Regions from separate parts of the Streptomyces sp. Ag109_G2-15 genome, predicted to be linked through region 1. Evidence: riboswitches for the same ligand, from Rfam matches in the RefSeq annotation. Region 1 holds a riboswitch; the other holds the start of a gene.
What was found. Region 1 has a riboswitch for thiamine pyrophosphate ahead of thiO (glycine oxidase ThiO). Riboswitches for the same ligand answer to the same signal wherever they lie in the genome.
Positions count from the first base shown of each region.

Region 2: linked by a shared signal. The riboswitch ahead of thiC (phosphomethylpyrimidine synthase ThiC) and the one ahead of thiO (glycine oxidase ThiO) in region 1 are both predicted to bind thiamine pyrophosphate.

Region 1 covers NZ_OCNI01000001.1:5,194,893-5,200,595, reverse strand. Annotated here, with positions in the region: gene metF (methylenetetrahydrofolate reductase [NAD(P)H]) at 1-684, opposite strand, end outside; gene thiE (thiamine phosphate synthase) at 805-1,452, opposite strand; gene CRP49_RS23340 (Rv2175c family DNA-binding protein) at 1,543-1,908, opposite strand; gene CRP49_RS23335 (NAD(P)/FAD-dependent oxidoreductase) at 1,974-3,206, opposite strand; gene CRP49_RS23330 (hypothetical protein) at 3,239-3,589, opposite strand; TPP riboswitch at 3,643-3,754, shown strand; gene thiO (glycine oxidase ThiO) at 3,752-4,912, shown strand; gene thiS (sulfur carrier protein ThiS) at 4,909-5,109, shown strand; gene CRP49_RS23315 (thiazole synthase) at 5,113-5,703, shown strand, end outside.
Region 2 covers NZ_OCNI01000001.1:2,997,963-3,003,665, reverse strand. Annotated here, with positions in the region: gene CRP49_RS13375 (metallophosphoesterase) at 1-67, shown strand, start outside; gene CRP49_RS13370 (hypothetical protein) at 250-1,113, shown strand; gene thiC (phosphomethylpyrimidine synthase ThiC) at 1,203-2,987, opposite strand; TPP riboswitch at 2,980-3,153, opposite strand; gene CRP49_RS13360 (YibE/F family protein) at 3,234-4,679, shown strand; gene CRP49_RS13355 (SsgA family sporulation/cell division regulator) at 4,777-5,214, opposite strand; gene CRP49_RS13350 (IclR family transcriptional regulator) at 5,314-5,703, opposite strand, start outside.

The sequences.
Region 1 (5,703 bases):
CATCTTCACGCTGGTGACCGGCAGGACCTCGGGGATGACCGGGGTGTCGCAGCCGGCGGCCTCGACGCGGTCGCGCAGCCGCAGGTACGACTCCGGCTGGAAGAACATCTGCGTGATGGCGTAGTCGGCGCCCGCACGGCACTTGTCGACGAAGTGGGCGACGTCGGTGTCCCACTCCGCGGACCGCGGGTGCATCTCCGGGAAGGCGGCGACGCCCACGCAGAAGTCGCCCGACTCCTTGATGAGCCGGACGAGTTCGGCCGCGTAGGTCAGGCCGCTCGGGTGCGCGACCCAGTCGCCCATCGGATCGCCGGGCGGGTCGCCGCGCACGGCGAGCATGTTGCGGATGCCCGCGTCCGCGTACTGGCCGATGATGTTGCGCAGCTCGGCGATGGAGTGGTCGACCGCGGTGAGGTGGGCGACCGGGGTGAGCGTCGTGTCCACGACGATCTGCTGGGTCTCCTTGACCGTGGTCGCGCGCGTGGAACCGCCGGCGCCGTAGGTGACGGAGACGAAGTCGGGGGCTACGGCCTCGACCCTCCTGAGCGCGTTCCACAGGTTCCGCTCGCCCTGGGGGGTCTTCGGCGCGTAGAACTCGAACGAGTACGTCTTCTTGCCGGTGGCGAGGATGTCGCGCACGGTGCGTGCGCGATCAGTCCTGGTGGATGCGGTTCCGAGGGCCATACCGGCAGGTTAGCCAGGGGTGGGCGGTCCCCCAACCGGGCACCGGAAATTTGCCCGAATTGTCCGCTTCCTGTCCACCCCTTGGACAAAAACCTGGACAGACACCGGACAGAACCCGCTCTAGGCCTGCCGCAGCCGCTTCGCGAACTCCGCCGCGGCGGCTCCGGGGTCGTCGGCCTCGGTGATCGCGCGGACCACGACCACCCGGCGGGCACCCGCGTCCAGCACCTCGTCCAGGTTGCCGAGGTCGATGCCGCCGATCGCGAACCAGGGCCGGTCGGTGCCCAGGGCGGCGGTGTACCGGACCAGGTCGAGGCCCGGGGCGTGCCGGCCGGGCTTGGTGGGGGTGGGCCAGCAGGGGCCGGTGCAGAAGTAGTCCACGCCCTCCTGGACGGCGGCCGCTGCGGCCTCGGACTCGGCGTGCGTGGAGCGGCCGATCAGGACGTCGTCGCCGAGGATCGCGCGGGCCGCGGGGACCGGGAGGTCGCCCTGGCCGAGGTGGAGCACGTCGGCGGAGGCGGCGTGGGCGACGTCGGCCCGGTCGTTGACCGCCAGCAGCTTGCCGTGCCGGGCGCAGGCGTCGGCGAAGACCGCCAGGTGCTCCAGCTCCTCGGCGGCCTCCATGCCCTTGTCGCGCAGCTGCACGATGTCGACGCCACCGGCCAGGACCGCGTCCAGGAACTCGGCGAGGTCGCCCTGCCGTCGGCGGGCGTCCGTGCAGAGGTAGAGGCGGGCGTCGGCGAACCTGCTGCGGGCGGTGTCGGACATGCGTGGGTCCCCCCGTTGTCGGTGTTCATGGGTGGGCGAGTGGGTGGCGTACGGGCCGGGGCCCGTACGCCACCCGTGGTGCGGGTCGGTTCAGACGGCGAGCGCCTGGGCGCGGCGCTTCACCTCCGTGCCGCGATTCTCGCTCAGGGCCTGCGCGGGGGTGCCGGGCAGGGTCGGGTCGGGGGTGAAGAGCCACTCGATCATCTCTTCGTCCGTGAAGCCGTCGTCCCGCAGGAGCGTCAGGGTCCCGGACAGGCCCTTGACGACCTTGTCCCCGTCGATGAAGGCGGCGGGGACGTGCAGCGCCCGGTTCTCACCTCGGCGTACGGCGATGAGCTGGCCCTCCTTGACCAGCTGCCGCACACGTGTCACCTCGACGTCGAGCATCTCGGCGATGTCGGGGAGGGTGAGCCAGGCAGGGACGAGAGCATCGATCTTTGCGTCAATCTCGGTCACAGGACAAGCCTGCCATCCCCCACTGACAGTCGGAAGCCAGGCCGGTCCGGCCGGGGACGACGTGCCTAGTCGGCGGTGCTGTCCTTGAGGGGCCGGGCCGGGTCCGTCAGGGCCTCGGGGTCCATGCGGCGGCCGGCCTCGATCAGCCGTCGGCCCTGGGCCAGATCGCGCGGCCTGCCCACGGCCAGCAGGGCAACCAGCCGGTCCTCGCGCAGCCAGCAGACGGTCCAGGCCGGGCTCGCCGGGTCGCCGCGCCACACCATCCGGTCGGCCGCGGGGTGGTGGCCGGCGTACTGGACGAAGCGGCCGAACTGCTCGGACCAGAAGTACGGGACCGGGTCGTAGACCACGGGGATCTCGCCCAGGATGTTCGCGGCGACCGTGCGCGGGCCCTGCAGGGCGTTGTCCCAGTGGTGGACCAGCAGCCGGGCGCCGTACCGGGCCGAGGGGAAGGAGGCGCAGTCGCCGACCGCGTAGACGTCCGGGGCGGAGGTGCGCAGCTGGGCGTCGGCCACGACCTCGCCGTGCGTGCCCAGCTCGATGCCGGAGCCGGCCAGCCAGGCGGTGGCGGGGCGCGCGCCGATGCCGACGACGACGGCGTCCGCGGGCAGCCGCGTGCCGTCGGCGAGCACCACCGCGCCGGGCTCGACGCGCTCCACGCGCGCGTGCGTGCGCAGCTCGGCGCCGCTGTCGGCGTACCAAGCGGTCATCGGGGCGGCCACCTCGGGCGGGAGCGCGCCCGCGAGCGGCCGGTCGGCGGCCTCGACGACGGTCACCGCGCAGCCCGCCTCCCGGGCCGCCGTGGCGAACTCGGCGCCGATCCAGCCGGCGCCGACGACCACGATGGCGTGCTGCCGGGCGAGCACCGGTCGCAGCCGTTCGGCGTCGTCCAGGGTGCGCAGCAGGTGCACGCCGGGCACACCCTCGGTGCCGGGCAGCGTGATCGGTTCGGCGCCGGTGGCGAGGACCAGCACGTCGTACGGGACGGGCCCGGCCTCGGTGTCCAGTTCGTGGTCGCCGGGGCGCACGCCGAGCACCTCGCAGCCGAGCCGCAGGTCGACGCCGAGCGACTCGAAGTCGATGTCGAAGGCGGAGCCCTCGGCCTTGCCGAGCAGCACGGCCTTGGACAGCGGTGGCCGGTCGTACGGCTGGTGGGGCTCGGCGCCGATCAGCGTGACGGTCCCCGTGAAGCCCTGTTCACGCAGGGCGACCGCGGTCTGCACTCCGGCCATGCCGGCGCCCGCGACGACCACGCGCCGCCCCTGTGACGTGCCCTGCTGCGGTGTCTGCTCGCTCACCCGATCACCATAGACAACTGACAATCCGTCAGTCAGCGGGCGTGCTCGGTGACCTGCTCCACAACGCTGGTCCCGGCGCCCGGCTGGGACTCCCACTCCCAGGTCTCCTCCAGCCGCACCCGCCCGTCCGGCAGCTCCACGACGGTCGAGACGCAGTGCCCCGAGGAGGTGGTCCCGTCCCGCTTGAGCTGCACGTACCGGAAGTCCAGCCGGTCACCGGCCCGGGTGCCGACCAGATGGCCGCGTACGACGTCGCCGCCCGCGTACTCGGCCCAGATCTCGCCGTCCTGCTCGTGGTACGTGAACCGGGTGCGCGTACCCACCTGACCTGGTGCTTGGTCCGCCACCGGGGCGAGGACGAGGCCGTCCAGCGAGCGGGCCATGGATCGGGGCTCCCTTACGAGTGACGAGCGCTGCGGGCTAGGGTGGCCACCGTACAAGCACTCGCGGGAGCCCGGACGCACCGGGCTGAGAGGGAGGCTGGCGGCCTCCGACCGTACGAACCTGATCCGGGTCATGCCGGCGAAGGGAGGGGCTGGACGCCCATGTCGTCACGTACGTCCGACGTCCTCGTCATCGGGGGCGGGATCATCGGCCTGGTCACGGCCTGGCGGGCCGCGCAGCGCGGGCTCGCCACGGCCGTGGTGGACCCCGAGCCCGGCGGCGGGGCCGCGCGGGTCGCGGCGGGGATGCTGGCCGCGGTCACCGAACTGCACTACGGCGAGGAGACGCTGCTCGCCCTGAACCTGGAGTCCGCCCGCCGCTACCCGGACTTCGCGGCCGAGCTGACCGAGCTGACCGGCCACGACCTCGGCTACCGCCGCTGCGGCACGCTCGCCGTCGCGCTCGACGCCGACGACCGCGCCCACCTGCGTGAACTGCACGCGCTCCAGCAGCGTTCGGGCCTGGAGTCGGAGTGGCTGTCCGGGCGGGAGTGCCGGCGTCTGGAGCCGATGCTCGCGCCCGGGGTGCGCGGCGGGCTGCGGGTCGACGGCGACCACCAGATCGACCCGAGGCGGCTGGCCTCGGCCCTGGTGGCCGCGTGCGAGCGGGCCGGGGTGGTGTTCCACCGGTCCTGGGCCGAGCGGCTCGACGTCGTCCGGGACCGGGCCGCCGGGGTCACCACGGCGGACGGCACGGTGCTGCGCGCGGAGCGGACCGTCCTCGCGGGCGGCAGCCTCAGCGGGCGCCTCACGGGCGTCCCGGAGGACGTACTGCCCCCCGTGCGGCCGGTGAAGGGCCAGGTGCTGCGGCTGACCGTGCCGCGCCGGTACGCGCCCTTCCTGAGCCGTACCGTGCGGGCCGTGGTGCGCGGCAGCCAGGTCTACCTGGTGCCCCGGGAGAACGGCGAGCTGGTCGTCGGCGCCACCAGCGAGGAGCTGGGCTGGGACACGACGGTCACCGCCGGGGGCGTGTACGAGCTGCTGCGCGACGCCCATGAGCTGGTGCCCGGGATCACCGAGCTGCCCCTCACCGAGACCCGGGCGGGACTGCGCCCCGGCTCCCCGGACAACGCGCCGCTGCTCGGCCCGTCCGGGCTCGACGGGCTGCTGCTGGCCACCGGGCACTACCGCAACGGAGTGCTGCTCACGCCGGTCACCGGGGACGTCATGGCGGAGCTGCTGGTCAGCGGTGAGCTGCCCGACGAGGCCCGTCCGTTCACGCCGAAGCGCTTCGGCGCCGTACTCATGGAGCAGCCCGCATGAACATCTCCGTCAACGGGGAGCGCCGCCAGGTCGCCCCGGGCACCGCGCTGGACGCCCTCGTGCAGACCCTCACCGTGGCGCCCTCCGGGGTGGCCGCCGCCCTCAACGAAACCGTCGTCCCGCGCGCGCAGTGGGCGACCACGGCCCTCGCCGAGGGTGACCGTGTCGAAGTCCTCACCGCCGTGCAAGGAGGCTGACCCATGGCCGACGATCCCTTCGTCCTCGGTGGTGTGCCCCTCGGCTCCCGGCTGATCATGGGTACGGGCGGCGCGCCGAGCCTGGAGGTGCTGGAGCGGGCCCTGGTCGCCTCCGGTACCGAGCTGACCACGGTGGCCATGCGGCGGGTCGATCCCGCGGTGCACGGCTCGGTGCTGTCGGTGCTGGAGAAGCTGGGCATCCGGGTGCTGCCGAACACGGCGGGCTGTTTCACCGCCGGGGAGGCCGTGCTGACCGCCCGGCTGGCCCGGGAGGCGCTGGGCACCGACCTGATCAAGCTGGAGGTCATCGCCGACGAGCGGACGCTGCTGCCGGACCCGGTGGAGCTGCTGGACGCGGCGGAGACGCTGGTCGACGACGGCTTCACGGTGCTGCCGTACACCAACGACGACCCCGTGCTCGCGCGGAAGCTGGAGGACGTGGGCTGTGCGGCGGTGATGCCGCTGGGCTCGCCGATCGGCTCCGGACTCGGGATCCGCAACCCGCACAACTTCCAGCTGATCGTGGAGCACGCGCGCGTGCCGGTGATCCTGGACGCGGGGGCCGGCACGGCGTCGGACGTGGCCCTGGCGATG
Region 2 (5,703 bases), 2.2 Mb from region 1:
CGCCATGGACGGCGGAGTGACCATGGCCGGAAAACTGCTGGTCCAGCAACTTCCCCTGGATATCTGAGCGTTCCCGGGGCAGGCGCACCCCATACCGCATGAACGCAGGTCGGCACGCAAATTCCGGCAACCCCCTGTCACCGTGTGCCGTCACGGCTCTACCATCGGCTTATCCGTAGCAGGCTCCCCTCCGTTTCTGCCCGACGGCTCGCCGGCATGCGAGCCCCAAGCCCTACGGAGCATCGGGGGATGCACATGAACAGCGTTCCGCAGCACCTGCTGAGCGAGGACCGCCAGGAATTCGAGCGGATCCTCGATGAGGCGCTGCGCTCCGCACCACACCGACCGGAACTGGCCGCTGTCGGACAGCGGCTGAACCCCGAACAACTGCGCACCATGGCCCTCAACGCCACCGCGCTCATCACGGCCGCCGTGGCGACCGAGTACCAGCACTACGTGAAGGCCCGCGAGGAACTGCGCCACCCGGCGCCGTCCACCCCCGTGGCCGCCCGCGATTCCGGTTCCGTCGAACCGGGTGCGGACGCGATGGGGCTCGCCGCCGGCATCGGCGAGGCCGCCGAGACGACCGGTGCGGGCGCCATCGCCGTGATCGCGGTGCTGGCTCCCGTCCTCGCCGGGACCGCCGCGGCGATCTTCCTGCTCGTCGGCTACATCCTGAGAATGCTGGCCCCCGGCCAGGCCTTCGCCCAGACCATGCTCACCGCGGGCTGGGTGTTCGGCGCCGTGGCCGCGGCCGCGATCCTCGTCGCCGCGGTCGGGCTGCTGCTCACGGCCCTGCGCAACAGCGCCGCGGCGGAAGCCGGAACCCACGACGCAGCGAGCGAGGAGGTGGCCAGGGCCAGAGAGGCCTGGCGGGACGCCCTGCTGGAGCGCGGCATCCTGCCGTTCCTGCGGGACGCACTCGCCCAGCCCGGCGCGGCCGCCCTGCACCGCGCGGCCCCGCCGGCCCCGACCGGCCGCATGCCCCGTCTGGGCTACGACCGGCCCGGCTTCAGCAGCCCCGACGACGGCGCCGCCTCCGGCCGTCCCAGCTTCACCAGCCCGGACTACACGAGCCCCGACTTCGGTGGCCCGGAACACCAGCCGGAATAGCCCGGCTTGCGCCCCGGCCAGGGGCGCGGCCGGACACCCGGCCCGGAGACGCTCGCACGTCTCCGGGACCGACGGTCACCGCGGCGGGATCAGTCGGCGAGCGGCAGGTACACCCGGTTGCCCGCTGCTGCGAACTCCTTCGACTTCTGGGCCATGCCCTCCTCGATCTCGGCCCGGCTGCCGCCGTGTTCGCGGCGGATGTCCTGCGAGATCTTCATGCTGCAGAACTTCGGCCCGCACATGGAGCAGAAGTGGGCCGTCTTGGCGGGCTCGGCCGGCAGCGTCTCGTCGTGGAACTCCCGTGCCGTGTCCGGGTCCAGGGCGAGGTTGAACTGGTCCTCCCAGCGGAACTCGAAGCGGGCGTCGGACAGCGCGTCGTCCCACTCCTGTGCTCCGGGGTGCCCCTTGGCGAGGTCGGCCGCGTGCGCCGCGATCTTGTAGGTGATGACGCCGGTCTTGACGTCGTCACGGTTGGGCAGGCCCAGGTGCTCCTTGGGCGTGACGTAGCAGAGCATCGCCGTGCCCCACCAGGCGATCATCGCGGCACCGATGCCGGAGGTGATGTGGTCGTACGCCGGAGCAACGTCCGTCGTCAGCGGGCCGAGCGTATAGAACGGAGCTTCATCGCAGATCTCCTGCTGAAGGTCGATGTTCTCCTTGATCTTGTGCATCGGGACGTGTCCCGGGCCCTCGATCATGGTCTGTACGTTGAAACGCTTGGCGATCCGGTTGAGTTCCCCGAGCGTGCGCAACTCCGCGAACTGCGCCTCGTCGTTGGCGTCCGCGATGGAACCGGGGCGCAGGCCGTCGCCCAGCGAGTACGTGACGTCGTAGGCGGCGAGGATCTCGCACAGCTCCTCGAAGTTCTCGTACAGGAACGACTCCTTGTGGTGCGCGAGGCACCACGCGGCCATGATCGAGCCGCCGCGCGAGACGATGCCGGTCTTGCGGTTGGCGGTGAGCGGCACGTACGGCAGGCGCACGCCCGCGTGGACGGTCATGTAGTCCACGCCCTGCTCGGCCTGCTCGATGACCGTGTCCTTGTAGATCTCCCAGGTCAGTTCCTCGGCCCTGCCGTCGACCTTCTCCAGCGCCTGGTAGAGCGGCACCGTGCCGATGGGGACGGGGGAGTTGCGCAGCACCCACTCGCGGGTGGTGTGGATGTTGCGGCCGGTGGAGAGGTCCATGACCGTGTCGGCGCCCCACCGGGTCGCCCAGGTCATCTTCTCGACCTCCTCCTCGATGGAGGACGTGACCGCGGAGTTGCCGATGTTGGCGTTGACCTTCACCAGGAACCGCTTGCCGATGATCATCGGCTCGATCTCCGGGTGGTTGACGTTGGCCGGCAGCACCGCACGGCCCGCCGCGATCTCCTCGCGGACCACCTCGGGAGAAACGTTCTCGCGGAGGGCCACGAACTCCATCTCGGGCGTGATCTCGCCGCGGCGGGCGTACGCGAGCTGTGTGACGGCCTTGCCGTCACGGCCCCGGCGCGGCTGACGCGGGCGCCCGGGGAAGACCGCGTCCAGGTTGCGCAGCCCGCCGCGCGGTGAGGTGTGCTTGATCCCGTCGTCCTCGGGACGGACGGGACGGCCGGCGTACTCCTCGGTGTCGCCGCGGGCGATGATCCAGTTGTCCCGCAGCGGCGGCAGGCCCCTGCGGACATCTGTGTCGACGAGTGGATCGGTGTACGGGCCCGATGTGTCGTACAGCGTGACCGACTGCCCGTTGGTGAGGTGCACCTGGCGGACCGGCACGCGCAGGTCGGGGCGGGTGCCCTCGATATACGCCTTGTGCCAGCCGATGGACTTCCCGGCCTCCTGGGACTTGTCGTCCTGGACGGAGGCAGGCGTGCGTGCGTCCTTGTTGGTCATGAGACCTACTCCCTACGCCGGCATTACCCGGTAACAGGTTCGGCGGTCGACGCAGCGGTTTCCGTCTGCCGATGTTTCCCGTGAAACCACGTTCCACGTGAAACATCGCGAATACGGAGGTCAGCGTCCTCTCAGCCCGGTGCTCCGAGCTCCCGCGTGTGCAAAGGTGCCTCCACGCTAGCGTCAATTCGGGCGCGGTGACCAGAGGGCCCCTGGCGTTCTTGCGATGATCTGGCGGTGACCACCATGGAGCAGTACCCGTACCCGCCTTCCGAACCGCCGCGCGGAGGCGGTTCCGGACAGGGCGACGGACACGGCCATGACGGCGACGGACACGGGCACCAGCACGTCCCGGGCCCTGGCCACGGCCACGGCCACGGCCACGGCCACTCGCACGGTCACAGCCACAGCCACGGACCCGCCGCGCCGGTCTCGAAGCATCTGCGCAAGGTCATCGCGGCGATCCTGATCCCGTTCGCGGCCGCGGTCGTGGTCGGCCTGGTGGTGCTCTGGCCCGGGGGAGCCCCACCGCACGAGCGCACGGGCGTCGGCTTCGACCGCCAGACACAGCAGGCCACGGTCACCAAGGTGGTCGAGGTGAGCTGCAAGTCGGTGAACGCCTCGGGGGACACCCCGACCGGAGACACCTCCACCGCTGAGGGCAACTCCGCGCAGCAGGAGGCGAAAGGTACCTGCAAGAAGGCGACGGTCCGGGTCGACACCGGCAACGACCAGGGCCGTACGTTCACCGAGATCGTGCAGCCCGACCAGTCACGGCAGTTGCACCAGGGCGAGAAGGTCGTGGTCGCCTACGAGCCCTCGGCGCCGAAGGACCTGCAGTACTCCGTCACCGATGTGAACCGCAAGTTCCCGATGGCGCTGCTCGCGGGGATCTTCGCGCTCGCCGTCGTGGTGGTGGGACGGATGCGCGGTGTGATGGCGCTGGTCGCGCTGGCGGTGAGCTTCATGGTGCTGACGCTCTTCATCCTGCCCGCGATCCTGCAGGGCTCGAATCCGCTGCTGGTGGCCGTCGTCGGGGCGAGCGCGATCATGCTCATCGCGCTCTACATGTGCCATGGACTGTCGGCCCGTACGTCGGTGGCGGTGCTCGGCACGCTGGCCTCCCTCCTGCTGATCGGCGTCCTCGGCTCGGAGTTCATCGACTGGGCCGCGCTCACCGGCAACACGGACGACAACACCGGTCTGATCCACGGCCTGTATCCGTCGATCGACATGAGCGGTCTGCTGCTGGCCGGCGTCATCATCGGTTCGCTGGGCGTCCTGGACGATGTGACGGTGACGCAGACCTCGGCGGTCTGGGAGCTGCACGAGGCCAATCCGGCGATGGGCTGGCGCGGGCTGTACCGGGCGGGCATCCGCATCGGCCGCGACCACATCGCCTCGGTGGTCAACACCCTCGTCCTCGCCTACGCCGGCGCCGCGCTGCCGCTGCTGCTGCTGTTCTCGATCGCACAGAGCAGCGTGGGCACGGTGGCCAACAGCGAACTGGTGGCCGAGGAGGTCGTGCGCACGCTGGTGGGCTCGATCGGCCTGGTCGCCTCCGTCCCGGTCACCACCGCGCTCGCCGCCCTGGTGGTGTCGGCCGACCGGCCGGGACCGGACGCGGCGGCCCCCGCCGGGGCACAGCCCGCTCCGGCGCGCGGCGGCAGGGGCCGACGCCGGAAGCGGTGAGCGGGGCCCGGCAGGGGCCGGAAGTCCACTGAAGAAGCGTTCCTGCACAGTCACACGCGGCAGGGCAGAGCGCCTGGCGCCCCGTCGCCGCAACGCCTCAGCCGGCGCTCTGCTCCTCGGCCAGGATGCGGTCCAGGGCCTCGTCGAGGTGGGCGTCGAAGTCGGCCAGCGCGCCCTCCTGACCGAGCGGCACGAGCTTGTCCGTGCGGTCGAGGAAGGCCACGAGCGGCGGCGCCGAGGAGCGGAACATGGCCTGGTCGCCGCCGACCTGAAGCCGGATCAGCACCTCGCCCAGCACCTCGGAGTCGACGGGGGCGATGTGCACGTCCCCCTCGCCGCACGGCCGCCCGACCCCGTCGATCAGCAGCTCGCGGCCGAAGGCCCAGGTCACCGGGGCATCTCCGGGCAAATGGAAGGTCAGCCGCACGGCATAGGGATCACAGGTCTCATAACGCAGCTCCACCGGAATACGGAAGGAGAGTTCCTCCGACACGAGAAAGCTCATCATGACCTCTGCCTGTACGGATTCGCGCATCGCCTACCCCGTCAAATGACATGGACTGGCCGGGATTGATCCCTCGACCGTGGGTCAAATCTTGCTGAACGTACACGACAGATCACAAGGAGTGAGTTTTCAGATACTGATAGAGAGCATCAACGCCCCCAGATGGCGCCCGATCTCGGTCTGCAACCGTTGGGCGGCGGGCAGCAGCCGGTCGGCCTGGTGGGCGGGGAGCGAGATGGCCATCGTGGCCGCCGTGGTGCCGACCGTGATCGGAATCGCCGCGCAGACCGTCCCGAGCGCGTACTCCTGACGCTCCACCACCGGCTCCATCCGCGGCATCCGGTCCAGTCGGCGCAGCAGGGCATGGTTGTCGCGCACGGTGTACGGGGTGATGGACTGCACCGGATAGCGGGTCAGGTGGTCCCGGCGGGCGTCCTCGTCCAGCTGGGAGAGCAGACACTTCCCGATCGCGTGCGCGTGCCCCGTCTCACGGAAGTCGGCCCACTCCTCGACCGCGGG